DNA from 2 places in the Streptomyces sp. NBC_01171 genome. Region 1 is predicted to be linked to the other one. Evidence: predicted binding sites of a transcription regulator. Region 1 holds the regulator's gene; the other holds the start of a gene.
What was found. The regulator HrcA, encoded in region 1, represses chaperone genes, less so after heat shock. The targets are predictions, from matches to a motif close to TTNGCACTCNGNNNNNCNGAGTGCNAA.
Positions count from the first base shown of each region.

Region 2: groL (chaperonin GroEL) is a predicted target of HrcA. The motif match lies at 3,881-3,907, and genes of this name have one in related genera.

Region 1 is NZ_CP108609.1:4,488,622-4,493,683, reverse strand. Features, by position in the region: gene OG448_RS20670 (hypothetical protein) at 17-562, opposite strand; gene OG448_RS20665 (16S rRNA (uracil(1498)-N(3))-methyltransferase) at 641-1,387, opposite strand; gene OG448_RS20660 (nitronate monooxygenase) at 1,384-2,484, opposite strand; gene dnaJ (molecular chaperone DnaJ) at 2,561-3,700, opposite strand; gene hrcA (heat-inducible transcriptional repressor HrcA) at 3,701-4,717, opposite strand; gene OG448_RS20645 (MBL fold metallo-hydrolase) at 4,876-5,062, shown strand, end outside.
Region 2 is NZ_CP108609.1:3,676,949-3,682,010, reverse strand. Features, by position in the region: gene OG448_RS17135 (discoidin domain-containing protein) at 1-661, opposite strand, end outside; gene OG448_RS17130 (DUF1996 domain-containing protein) at 747-1,814, opposite strand; gene groL (chaperonin GroEL) at 2,096-3,718, opposite strand; gene OG448_RS17120 (cold-shock protein) at 3,995-4,198, opposite strand; gene OG448_RS17115 (MoaD/ThiS family protein) at 4,607-4,882, opposite strand; gene thrC (threonine synthase) at 4,879-5,062, opposite strand, start outside.

The DNA of each region.
Region 1 (5,062 bases):
GCACTCGCCCTGGACGTCACTTGCCCTGGACGGGCCGGCACGAGGGGTCGTTCTCGCACCACAGGGTGCGGGTGACGGTGACGGTCACCGTGGGCCTGGGCTGTCCGGGCGGCCGGTAGGTGGCGGGCGGGGTGTAGACCGGGGTGGCGTCGCAGTTGCCGAGCCCGCTCACCCGGAAGACCCGCCGTCCGCCGACCTTGGCGGTGAGGTTCCCGCGCACACAGGCCCCGTTCACCGCGCGGGTCACCTTGCCCGTGACGGTGATGTCCCGCCCGTCCTTGGTCTTCCCCTGGCAGTCGACGGTGACGACGGTGGACTCGCTCGGCGACCCACTGGCCGACCCGCCGTCCTGCCGCCCGGTACAGGTCAGCCAACTCACGTCCACGTCACGCTTCTTCAGCGCGTCGGTCGCCGTCGAGTCGGTGGTGTACGCGACCGAGGCCGCCCCCAGCTCCCCCGGCTGACACCCCGTCACCGTGCCCACCACGAGCACCGCGAGTCCACCGGCGGCCAGCACCCGCCCGGCCCCCGGCGCCCACCGATTCCACCTCGAAGCCCCCATACACTCCAGCGTGCCACCGCCACCCCCACGGCGGAAGGCCGCATACGGCCAGTCACCCGAACGTGCGGCACGTCCCTTTCAGGACCAGCGGCCGGTACGGCCGAGCAGGAGGGCGGTCGCCGCGGTGCCCGCGGTGGAGGTGCGCAGGACGGAGGGGCCGAGTACGCAGGCACGGGCGCCGGCCTCTTCGAAGAGGGCCAACTCGTCGCGGGAGACACCACCTTCGGGTCCGATGACGAGCACGATCTCGCCCTCGGCGGGCAGTTCGGCGGTGGCCAGCGGAACCGACTCGTGCTCGAAGTCGGAGTGCAGTACGGCGGCGAAGTCGGCCCCCGCGAGCAGCGCGGCGACCTGCTTGGTGGAGGCGGTGTCCGCTACCTCGGGGAAGCGGACCCGGCGTGACTGCTTGCCCGCCTCGCGGGCGGTGGAGCGCCACTTGCCCAGCGCCTTCAGCCCCCGCTCGCCCTTCCACTGGGTGATGCAGCGCGACGCCTGCCAGGGCACGATCGCGTCGACCCCGGTCTCGGTCATCGTCTCCACGGCGAGTTCGCCCCGGTCACCCTTGGGCAGCGCCTGCACGACGGTGATGCGCGGCCGGGGCTCCGGCTCCTCGCGCACCTCGGGCAGGTCGACGATCAGCCGGTCCTTGCCCTCGGTGCCGGTGACCCGGCAGACCGCGTAGCGTCCGGTGCCGTCGGTGAGGACGACCTCCTCACCGGGCTCCAGCCGCTTCACGGAGACGGCGTGCCGCCCCTCGGGGCCGTCGAGTACGTACCGGGTGCCGTCCGTGCGGAAGTGCTCGACGACGAAGACGGGCGCGGTCATCGCGCGCCTCCTCCCTGGGCTCGGATCGGTCGGTGCTGCCGCCCGAACTCACCGCGTACGAGGTTGAGTTCGGCGGCGAGGGTGCGGACGAGTTCGCCCGCGGGCAGCGGCCGGGCCAGCCGGTGGCCCTGGCCCGCCCACAGCGACATGCCCTGGGCGTCCCCGGCGGCGGTGGCGGCCTTGCGCAGCGGCGCGGTCAGGTGGTGCACGTCCGGGTAGGCGGCGGGCGCGTACGGCCCGTGCTCGCGCAGGAAGCGGTTGGTCAGGGCGCGCGCCGGGCGCCCTGAGAAGGCGCGGGTCAGCTCGGTGCGCGGGAACACCGGGTCGGTAAGCGCCCGCTTGTGGGTGTCGGGGGCGCCGGACTCGGGGGTGGCGAGGAAGGCGGTGCCGAGCTGGGCGGCGGTGGCCCCGGCGGCGAGGACGGCGGCGATCTGGGCGCCCCGCATGATGCCTCCCGCGGCGACGACCGGGATCTCGACGGCCTGCGCGACCTGTGTGACCAGGGACAGCAGGCCGAGGCCGGTGCCGTCGTTCTCCGCGAGGTCGCGGTGGGTGCCCTGGTGGCCGCCCGCCTCGATGCCCTGCGCGATCACCGCGTCCGCCCCGGCCCGCTCCACCGCGCGGGCCTCCTCGACGGTGGTGGCGGTGACCAGCGTGACGGTCCCGGCCCGGCGCAGCGCGGCCAGCACCTCCGGGTCGGGCACGCCGAAGTGGAAGGAGACGGCGGCGACGGGGTCGTCCAGCAGGACGGCGAGCTTGGCGTCGTAGCCGTCGTCGCGGCCGCCGTCGGGGTCGCCGGTCTCCGTCTCGTACCAGGCGGCCTCACCGGCCAGTTGCTGCGCGTACAGCTCGATGGCGCCGGACTCGGCGTGGGCGGGCTGGGGCAGGAAGAGGTTGACGCCGAAGGGGCGGCTGGTCAGCCCGCGCAGGCGTTTGATCTCGCGGTACATGCCGTCCGCGGTCTTGTAGCCGGCGGCGAGGAAACCGAGCCCTCCGGCCTCGGAGACGGCGGCGGCCAGTTCCGGCACGGCGACACCGCCCGCCATGGGGGCCTGCACGATCGGATGCACGACGAGATCGGCCAGTGCGGAGGACATGTCCGCATGGTGTCATGTCCGCCGGACTGGTCCGAATCCGGCCCGGGCGTGGGGGCGCACCGGGCGCCCCCCGCCGTCAGCGTCCGTTGAACGCGTCCTTCAGCCGGGAGAACAAGCCCTGCTGGCCGGGCTGGAACTGCCCCGTGGGCCGCTCCTCGCCGCGCAGCTTGGACAGCTCCCGCAGCACCCGCTCCTGCTCGGCGTCGAGCTTGGTCGGGGTGGTGACCTCGACGTGCACGATCAGGTCGCCCCGGCCGCCGCCGCGCAGATGCGTGACGCCCCGGTTGTGCAGCGGGATCGACTGGCCGGACTGGGTGCCGGGCCGGATGTCGACCTCCTCCATGCCGTCCAGCGTCTCCAGCGGCACCTTGGTGCCGAGGGCCGCGGCCGTCATCGGGATGGTGACCGTGCAGTGCAGGTCGTCGCCGCGCCGCTGGAAGGTGGAGTGCGGCAGCTCGTGGATCTCGACGTACAGGTCGCCGGCGGGGCCGCCGCCGGGGCCGACCTCGCCCTCGCCCGCGAGCTGGATGCGGGTGCCGTTGTCGACACCGGCGGGGATCTTCACGGTCAGGGTGCGCCGGGAGCGGACCCGGCCGTCGCCCGCGCACTCGGGGCACGGGGTCGGGACCACGGTGCCGAAGCCCTGGCACTGCGGGCAGGGGCGGGAGGTCATGACCTGGCCCAGGAAGGACCGGGTGACCTGGGAGACCTCGCCGCGGCCGCGGCACATGTCACAGGTCTGCGCGGAGGTGCCGGGGGCCGCGCCCTCGCCGCTGCACGTGTTGCAGACGACCGCGGTGTCGACCTGGATGTCCTTGGTCGTGCCGAAGGCCGCCTCGTCCAGCTCGACCTCGATCCGGATCATCGCGTCCTGGCCGCGCCGGGTCCGCGAGCGCGGGCCGCGCTGCGACGCCGTACCGAAGAACGCGTCCATGATGTCGGAGAAGTTGCCGAAGCCGCCGGCCCCGAAACCGCCCGCGCCACCGGCGCCGCCGGCCTGCGAGAGGGGGTCGCCGCCGAGGTCGTAGACCTGCTTCTTCTGCGGGTCCGACAGCACCTCGTAGGCGGCGTTGATCTCCTTGAACCGCTCCTGGGTCTTCGGATCGGGGTTGACGTCCGGATGCAGCTCGCGCGCGAGCCTGCGGAACGCCTTCTTGATCTCATCCTGCGACGCGTCGCGGCGCACGCCGAGAACGGCGTAGTAATCCGTGGCCACTTACGACTCCGCCAGGATCTGTCCGACGTACCGTGCCACTGCGCGTACCGCTCCCATCGTTCCCGGATAGTCCATGCGGGTCGGTCCGACCACGCCGAGCTTGGCAACCGCCTCGCCGCCCGAACCGTAGCCGACCGACACGACGGACGTGGAGTTGAGTCCCTCGTGGGCGTTCTCGTGCCCGATACGCACGGTCACGCCCGGATCTTTGGCTTCGCCGAGGAGTTTGAGGAGCACGACCTGCTCCTCCAGGGCTTCCAGCACGGGCCGGATCACCAGGGGGAAGTCATGTCCGAAACGGGTGAGATTGGCGGTGCCGCCGATCATCAGCCGTTCCTCGTTCTCCTCGACCAGTGTCTCCAGCAGAGTGGAGAGCACTGTGGAGACCGTACCGCGCTCCTCCGCCTCGAAGGCATCGGGGAGGTCCTCGACCAGTCGCGGTACGTCGGTGAACCGGCGCCCGGCCACCTTGCTGTTGAGCCGCGCGCGCAGGTCCGCGAGCGGTGCCTCGCCGAACGGGGCGGGGCAGTCGACCATCCGCTGCTCGACCCGGCCGGTGTCGGTGATCAGTACGAGCATCACGCGGGCGGGGGCGAGTGAGAGCAGTTCCACATGCCGCACGGTGGACCGGGTCAGCGAGGGGTACTGCACGACGGCGACCTGCCGGGTGAGCTGCGCGAGCAGCCGGACGGTGCGGGCCACGACGTCGTCGAGGTCGACCGCGCCCTCCAGGAAGTTCTGGATCGCGCGCCGCTCGGGCGCCGTCATCGGCTTCACGCCGGCGAGCTTGTCGACGAAGAGCCGGTAGCCCTTGTCGGTGGGGATGCGCCCGGCGCTGGTGTGCGGCTGGGCGATGAAGCCCTCCTCCTCCAGCGCGGCCATGTCGTTGCGCACGGTGGCCGGGGAGACACCGAGGCTGTGCCGTTCGGTGAGGGCCTTGGAGCCGACGGGCTCCTCGGTGCCGACATAGTCCTGCACGATGGCGCGCAGTACCTGCAGCCTGCGTTCGCTCAGCATGCGCACCTCCGTCACGTCGCCCCATGGCCCTTACGGTGTCCCGCCTGGCACTCTGCGTGTGCGAGTGCCAGACTTCCCCGGCCAGTGTACGGCCGTGGGGTGCTCACCGGGCAAGGTCGGTGCGGTCCGCCCGGCTTGTCCGCCGTTAGCGTCCGGGTATGACGGTGACTTGGGAAGACCTCGGATGGGAGCGGCTGGCCGAAGGGGTGGGCCGGTGCCGGCTGCCGGGCTGGGACTGCACGGTGGGGCTGGTCGTGGGCGCGGACACGGCGCTGGTGGTGGACGCGGGGTCGAGCCTCGCCGAGGGGGCCGCGCTGCGGGCCGCCGTGCGGACGCTGGCCGGAC
Region 2 (5,062 bases), 810 kb from region 1:
GGTCGGGCGCGTTCCTCTTGTAGTACGGCCAGGCGCCGGTCCACGCGTCGGTGGAGGTGACCGGGTGGTTGGGGTCGACGGCGTGGATCTTCTTGGTGATGTCGTTGACGAGCGTGGTGTACGCGTCGCGCTGGCGCTCCAGCTCGGCGCCGCTGTAGCAGTTCTGCAGGCCGAGCACGGACTCGTTGCCGACGTTCCACATCAGGACGCCGGGGTTGTCCTTGTAGGTGGCGGCCCACTGCGGGAACTCGGTGAGCACCTGGTTCTTGTACGTGGTGTCCGTCAGGTAGTTCACGCAGCCGCCGCTGCCGGGGCCGCCTCCCGGTTGCAGCCAGAAACCGGCGACGACCTTGATGCCCTGAGATGCGGCCGCGTCGAAGAGCGGTTTGCTGGAGGCGTCGGTGCCCCAGGTGCGGACGGTGTTGACGCCCATCGACTTCAGGTCGGGCAGGTAGCGCGGCGCGTCGGCGGTGGACGGCCCCCAGGTGAGGCCCTTGATCTGGTACGGGCTTCCGTCGACGGTCAGTTGCCAGTTGCCCTGCGAGCCGGTGACCCTGACGACGCTGCCGGCGGCCTGCGCGGGCGGGGCGGGGAGTGCGACGAGGGCTCCCGCGGCGAGGAGGCCCGCGGTGAGGGGTGCCGTGACACGGGATGCGGTCATGAGTGTCCGTCCGGTGTGCGGGTGGGGGGAAGGAGCCGGGGTCCCGCCGGCCGTAACGTGCACCGGCCGGCGGGAGGCGCCGGGATCAGGGGAGCCGGTAGTTCGCGTCGAGGGCGGCGCCGGCCTCGGGGTGCGTCTGGTCATAGCCCCGGGCGTCGCACTGGAGCGCGCCGACGACGCAGTGGTCCACCAGCGCCTTCAGGGTCGGCGCGTCCCACGCGTTGAAGAAGTCGTAGTGGAACGAGTAGCCGGCCCCGCTCGACAGCTTGACCTGGCTCATGTCCCCGTTGACCGGGAAGGCCATCTTGAACTCGATCATCGGCAGGGCGACGGGGTGGTCGTCCGGGCAGATGTTGTTGTTGGTGCCGGGGTTGACCACCGGGTACGCCATGTGGCTCTGGTGGTTCGGGGTGTCCAGGTACTTGCCGTCCCAGCAACTGGGCGCCTGGAAACGGATGTTGAGCTGGACGTCGGCCCGGTTCGGGCACTGGGCGGGGAAGTCGGTGTTGAAGTAGCTGTCGCCGCACTCCCAGCCCTCCACGAAGCCGTGGTGGGCGCGGAACTCGGCCGCCGACTGCATCGGGCTGCCGACGACGAAGCGCAGCCCCTTCGGGAAGGGGCGCACGCTGGTGTAGTCGGTGACGCCCGCCTTGTAGTAGATGGTCTGGGGGCCCACCGGCAGCACCGGCGTACTGCCCTTGAGCAGGGTCGGCATCCAGTATGCCGACTTGTCGCCGGGGGCCTTGCAGGTGGTGCCGCCGGCGTCGAGCGAGGCGGTGGTGCTGGCCGCGTCGGTGGTGGTGTTGCCCATGAAGGTGTGGTCGTGCGACTTGCCCGGCTGGCCGGGGTAGACGATCGGGTCGTCCGGCCGGGTGTGGGACACCGAACAGTTCGCCTGGAACTCGTGGAAGTACCGGTGCGGCGGCTCGGCCTTGGAGGGGACGACCCCGGTCACCGGCGGGTTCGCCGGGATGTACCCGTCGCCGTCCGGGTCCTCCGGCGAGGACTGCGTGGAGACGGGCATCGCATGGCCCGTGTGGACCGACCCCGCCACGGGGTCGGCGCTCACCGCCACGCCGGTCAGGCCGAGCGAGGTGAGGAGCAGTGCGCTGGACACCAGTAATCCTGAGACGATCTTCGATCTCCGTGCCATGGAGACCTCCTGCCACGTCGATGGGGACGGTGGGGGTCGGGCGGCCGGGACCGGCGAGAGGGACGACGCCGTCCGCGACCGTCCGCGTGACGGTCCATCACATGTGCCGTGGAAGCTGGGAGAGCGCTCTCCCGTCGTGGAGTGTTGTGGCGGTCGCGCGAGGGTGTCAAGGGAGCTGACGGAAACCGGCGGCAGATCGGTGGGCGCCCGGAAAACGCCGAAGGGCGGCACCTCCCGTGAGGGAAGTGCCGCCCTGGCGAAGGACAGTTGATCCGGAAGGATCAGAAGTCCATGTCACCGCCCGGCATGCCGCCCGGAGCGGCCGCGGCGGCCTTCTCCGGCTTGTCGGCGATGACGGCCTCGGTGGTGAGGAAGAGCGCGGCGATGGAGGCCGCGTTCTGCAGCGCGGAGCGCGTCACCTTCGCCGGGTCGATGATGCCCTCGGCGATCATGTCGACGTACTCACCGGTCGCGGCGTTCAGGCCGTTGCCGACGGGGAGGTTGCGGACCTTCTCCACGACGACGCCGCCCTCGAGACCACCGTTGACGGCGATCTGCTTCAGCGGGGCCTCCAGCGCGAGCTTGACCGCGTTGGCACCGGTCGCCTCGTCGCCCGACAGCTCCAGCTTGTCGAAGACCTGGCCGGCCTGGAGCAGAGCCACGCCACCACCGGCGACGATGCCCTCCTCGACGGCCGCCTTGGCGTTGCGCACGGCGTCCTCGATGCGGTGCTTGCGCTCCTTGAGCTCCACCTCGGTGGCGGCACCGGCCTTGATGACCGCCACGCCGCCCGCGAGCTTCGCCAGGCGCTCCTGGAGCTTCTCGCGGTCGTAGTCCGAGTCGGAGTTCTCGATCTCGGCGCGGATCTGGTTCACGCGGCCCTGCACCTGCTCCGAGGAGCCGGCGCCGTCGACGATCGTGGTCTCGTCCTTGGTGACGACGACCTTGCGGGCGCGGCCCAGCAGGTCCAGGGAGGCGTTCTCCAGCTTGAGACCGACCTCCTCGGAGATGACCTCGCCACCGGTGAGGATGGCGATGTCGCCGAGCATGGCCTTGCGGCGGTCGCCGAAGCCCGGAGCCTTGACGGCGACGGACTTGAAGGTGCCGCGGATCTTGTTGACCACCAGGGTCGACAGGGCCTCGCCCTCGACGTCCTCGGCGATGATCAGCAGCGGCTTGCCCGACTGCATGACCTTCTCCAGCAGCGGGAGCAGGTCCTTGACCGAGGAGATCTTGGAGTTGGCGATGAGGATGTACGGGTCCTCGAGCACCGCCTCCATGCGCTCCATGTCGGTCGCGAAGTAGGCGGAGATGTAGCCCTTGTCGAAGCGCATGCCCTCGGTGAGCTCGAGCTCCAGACCGAAGGTGTTGCTCTCCTCGACGGTGATGACGCCTTCCTTGCCGACCTTGTCCATCGCCTCGGCGATGAGCTCGCCGATCTGGGTGTCGGCGGCGGAGATGGAGGCGGTGGAGGCGATCTGCTCCTTGGTCTCCACGTCCTTGGCCTGCTCAAGGAGAGCGGCGGAGACAGCCTCGACGGCCTTCTCGATACCGCGCTTGAGGGCCATCGGGTTGGCGCCGGCGGCTACGTTGCGCAGGCCCTCCTTGACCAGGGCCTGGGCCAGCACGGTCGCGGTGGTCGTACCGTCGCCGGCGACGTCGTCCGTCTTCTTGGCGACTTCCTTGACCAGCTCGGCGCCGATCTTCTCGTACGGGTCCTCGAGCTCGATCTCCTTGGCGATGGAGACACCATCGTTGGTGATCGTGGGGGCGCCCCACTTCTTCTCGAGGACGACGTTGCGGCCCTTGGGGCCGAGCGTCACCTTGACGGCGTCCGCGAGCTGGTTCATGCCGCGCTCGAGGCCGCGCCGCGCCTCCTCGTCGAACGCGATGATCTTGGCCATGTGAAGTGGTCCCTCCAGGACTGGGGGTGATTCCTTCGGACCGCGCCCGCGCCCGCGACGGACGGCTCGCCGGCCTCGTGGTTCCTTGCCCCACCCGGCCTGCGGGCCTCACCGACCCGGTCCTTCGTTGTCACTCTCACCTTCAGAGTGCTAACGCAATGATTAGCACTCACCCAGGGCGAGTGCAAGCGCCTTCGGGGGATCAGGACGGGACTTAACAGGACGAAGGGCCCGCACCCTGTACCGGGTGCGGGCCCTGCGCGCTGCTGGAGACGTTCAGGCGGTGACGCGAACCATGTCGGCCTGCGGGCCCTTCTGACCCTGCGAGATCTCGAACTCGACCCGCTGACCCTCTTCCAGGCTGCGGTAGCCGTCCATCTGAATCGCGCTGTAGTGGACGAAGACGTCCGCACCACCGTCGACCGCGATGAAGCCGTACCCCTTCTCCGCGTTGAACCACTTGACGGTGCCCTGAGCCATGGCTAACTCCCCTATTACTGGCCCTTGCGCAGATCCACACCTCGTGAACCTGGGTCAGACCTCGCCCCCCAATCAGTTGGGGGCGTGCGCCGGAACGCGTCGACCGCGGCTGAATGTATCTGTCCAACTGCCGTCTGCAACAGGTCAATCGGACGAGAATTCTGGACGGACACAGTCCGGAATCTGCCGCAACTTCGGCTGAATTCGGGGCAAGTCGGGCCCCATAAAAACCAACAAATGCCGCACATTACCCGCGCATTTTGGCTGCTTCTTGTCGGGCTCGCGGCATGAATCAAGGGCGCCCGGCTCACCGGAGCGGGAGCGCGTTCCCCAACTCTACCGCGCTCAATCACGCAGAATGGCCCCCTCCGTTTCTCTTGCGGAGGGGGCCATTACCGAAGGTAAATTTCAGCCGCCGGCGACCGCCGGAATGATGGAGACACCCGCGCCGTCGGGCGTGGCGGTCTGAAGTCCGCCCTCGAAACGCACGTCGTCGTCATTGACGTAGACATTCACGAACCGGCGCAGCTTGCCCTGGTCGTCCAGGACGCGGGCGGCGATGCCCTGGTGGTGCTTCTCCAGGTCCTCGATGACCTCCGCGAGCGTGCCGCCCTCGGCGGCGACCTCGGCCTGCCCGCCGGTGTAGGTGCGCAGGATGGTCGGGATGCGAACGGTCACGCTCATGCGAGGCCAGCCTCTCGGAAGGAGTCCAGGTTCGGGCGGATGGTCGCGGTCAGACCGGTGCCGGCGACCGCGTCCAGGGTCTTCAGGCCGTCGCCGGTGTTGAGGACGACGGTGGTGAGCGAGGGGTCCAGCGCGCCGGACTCGATCAGCTTGCGGGTGACGCCGACCGTCACCCCGCCC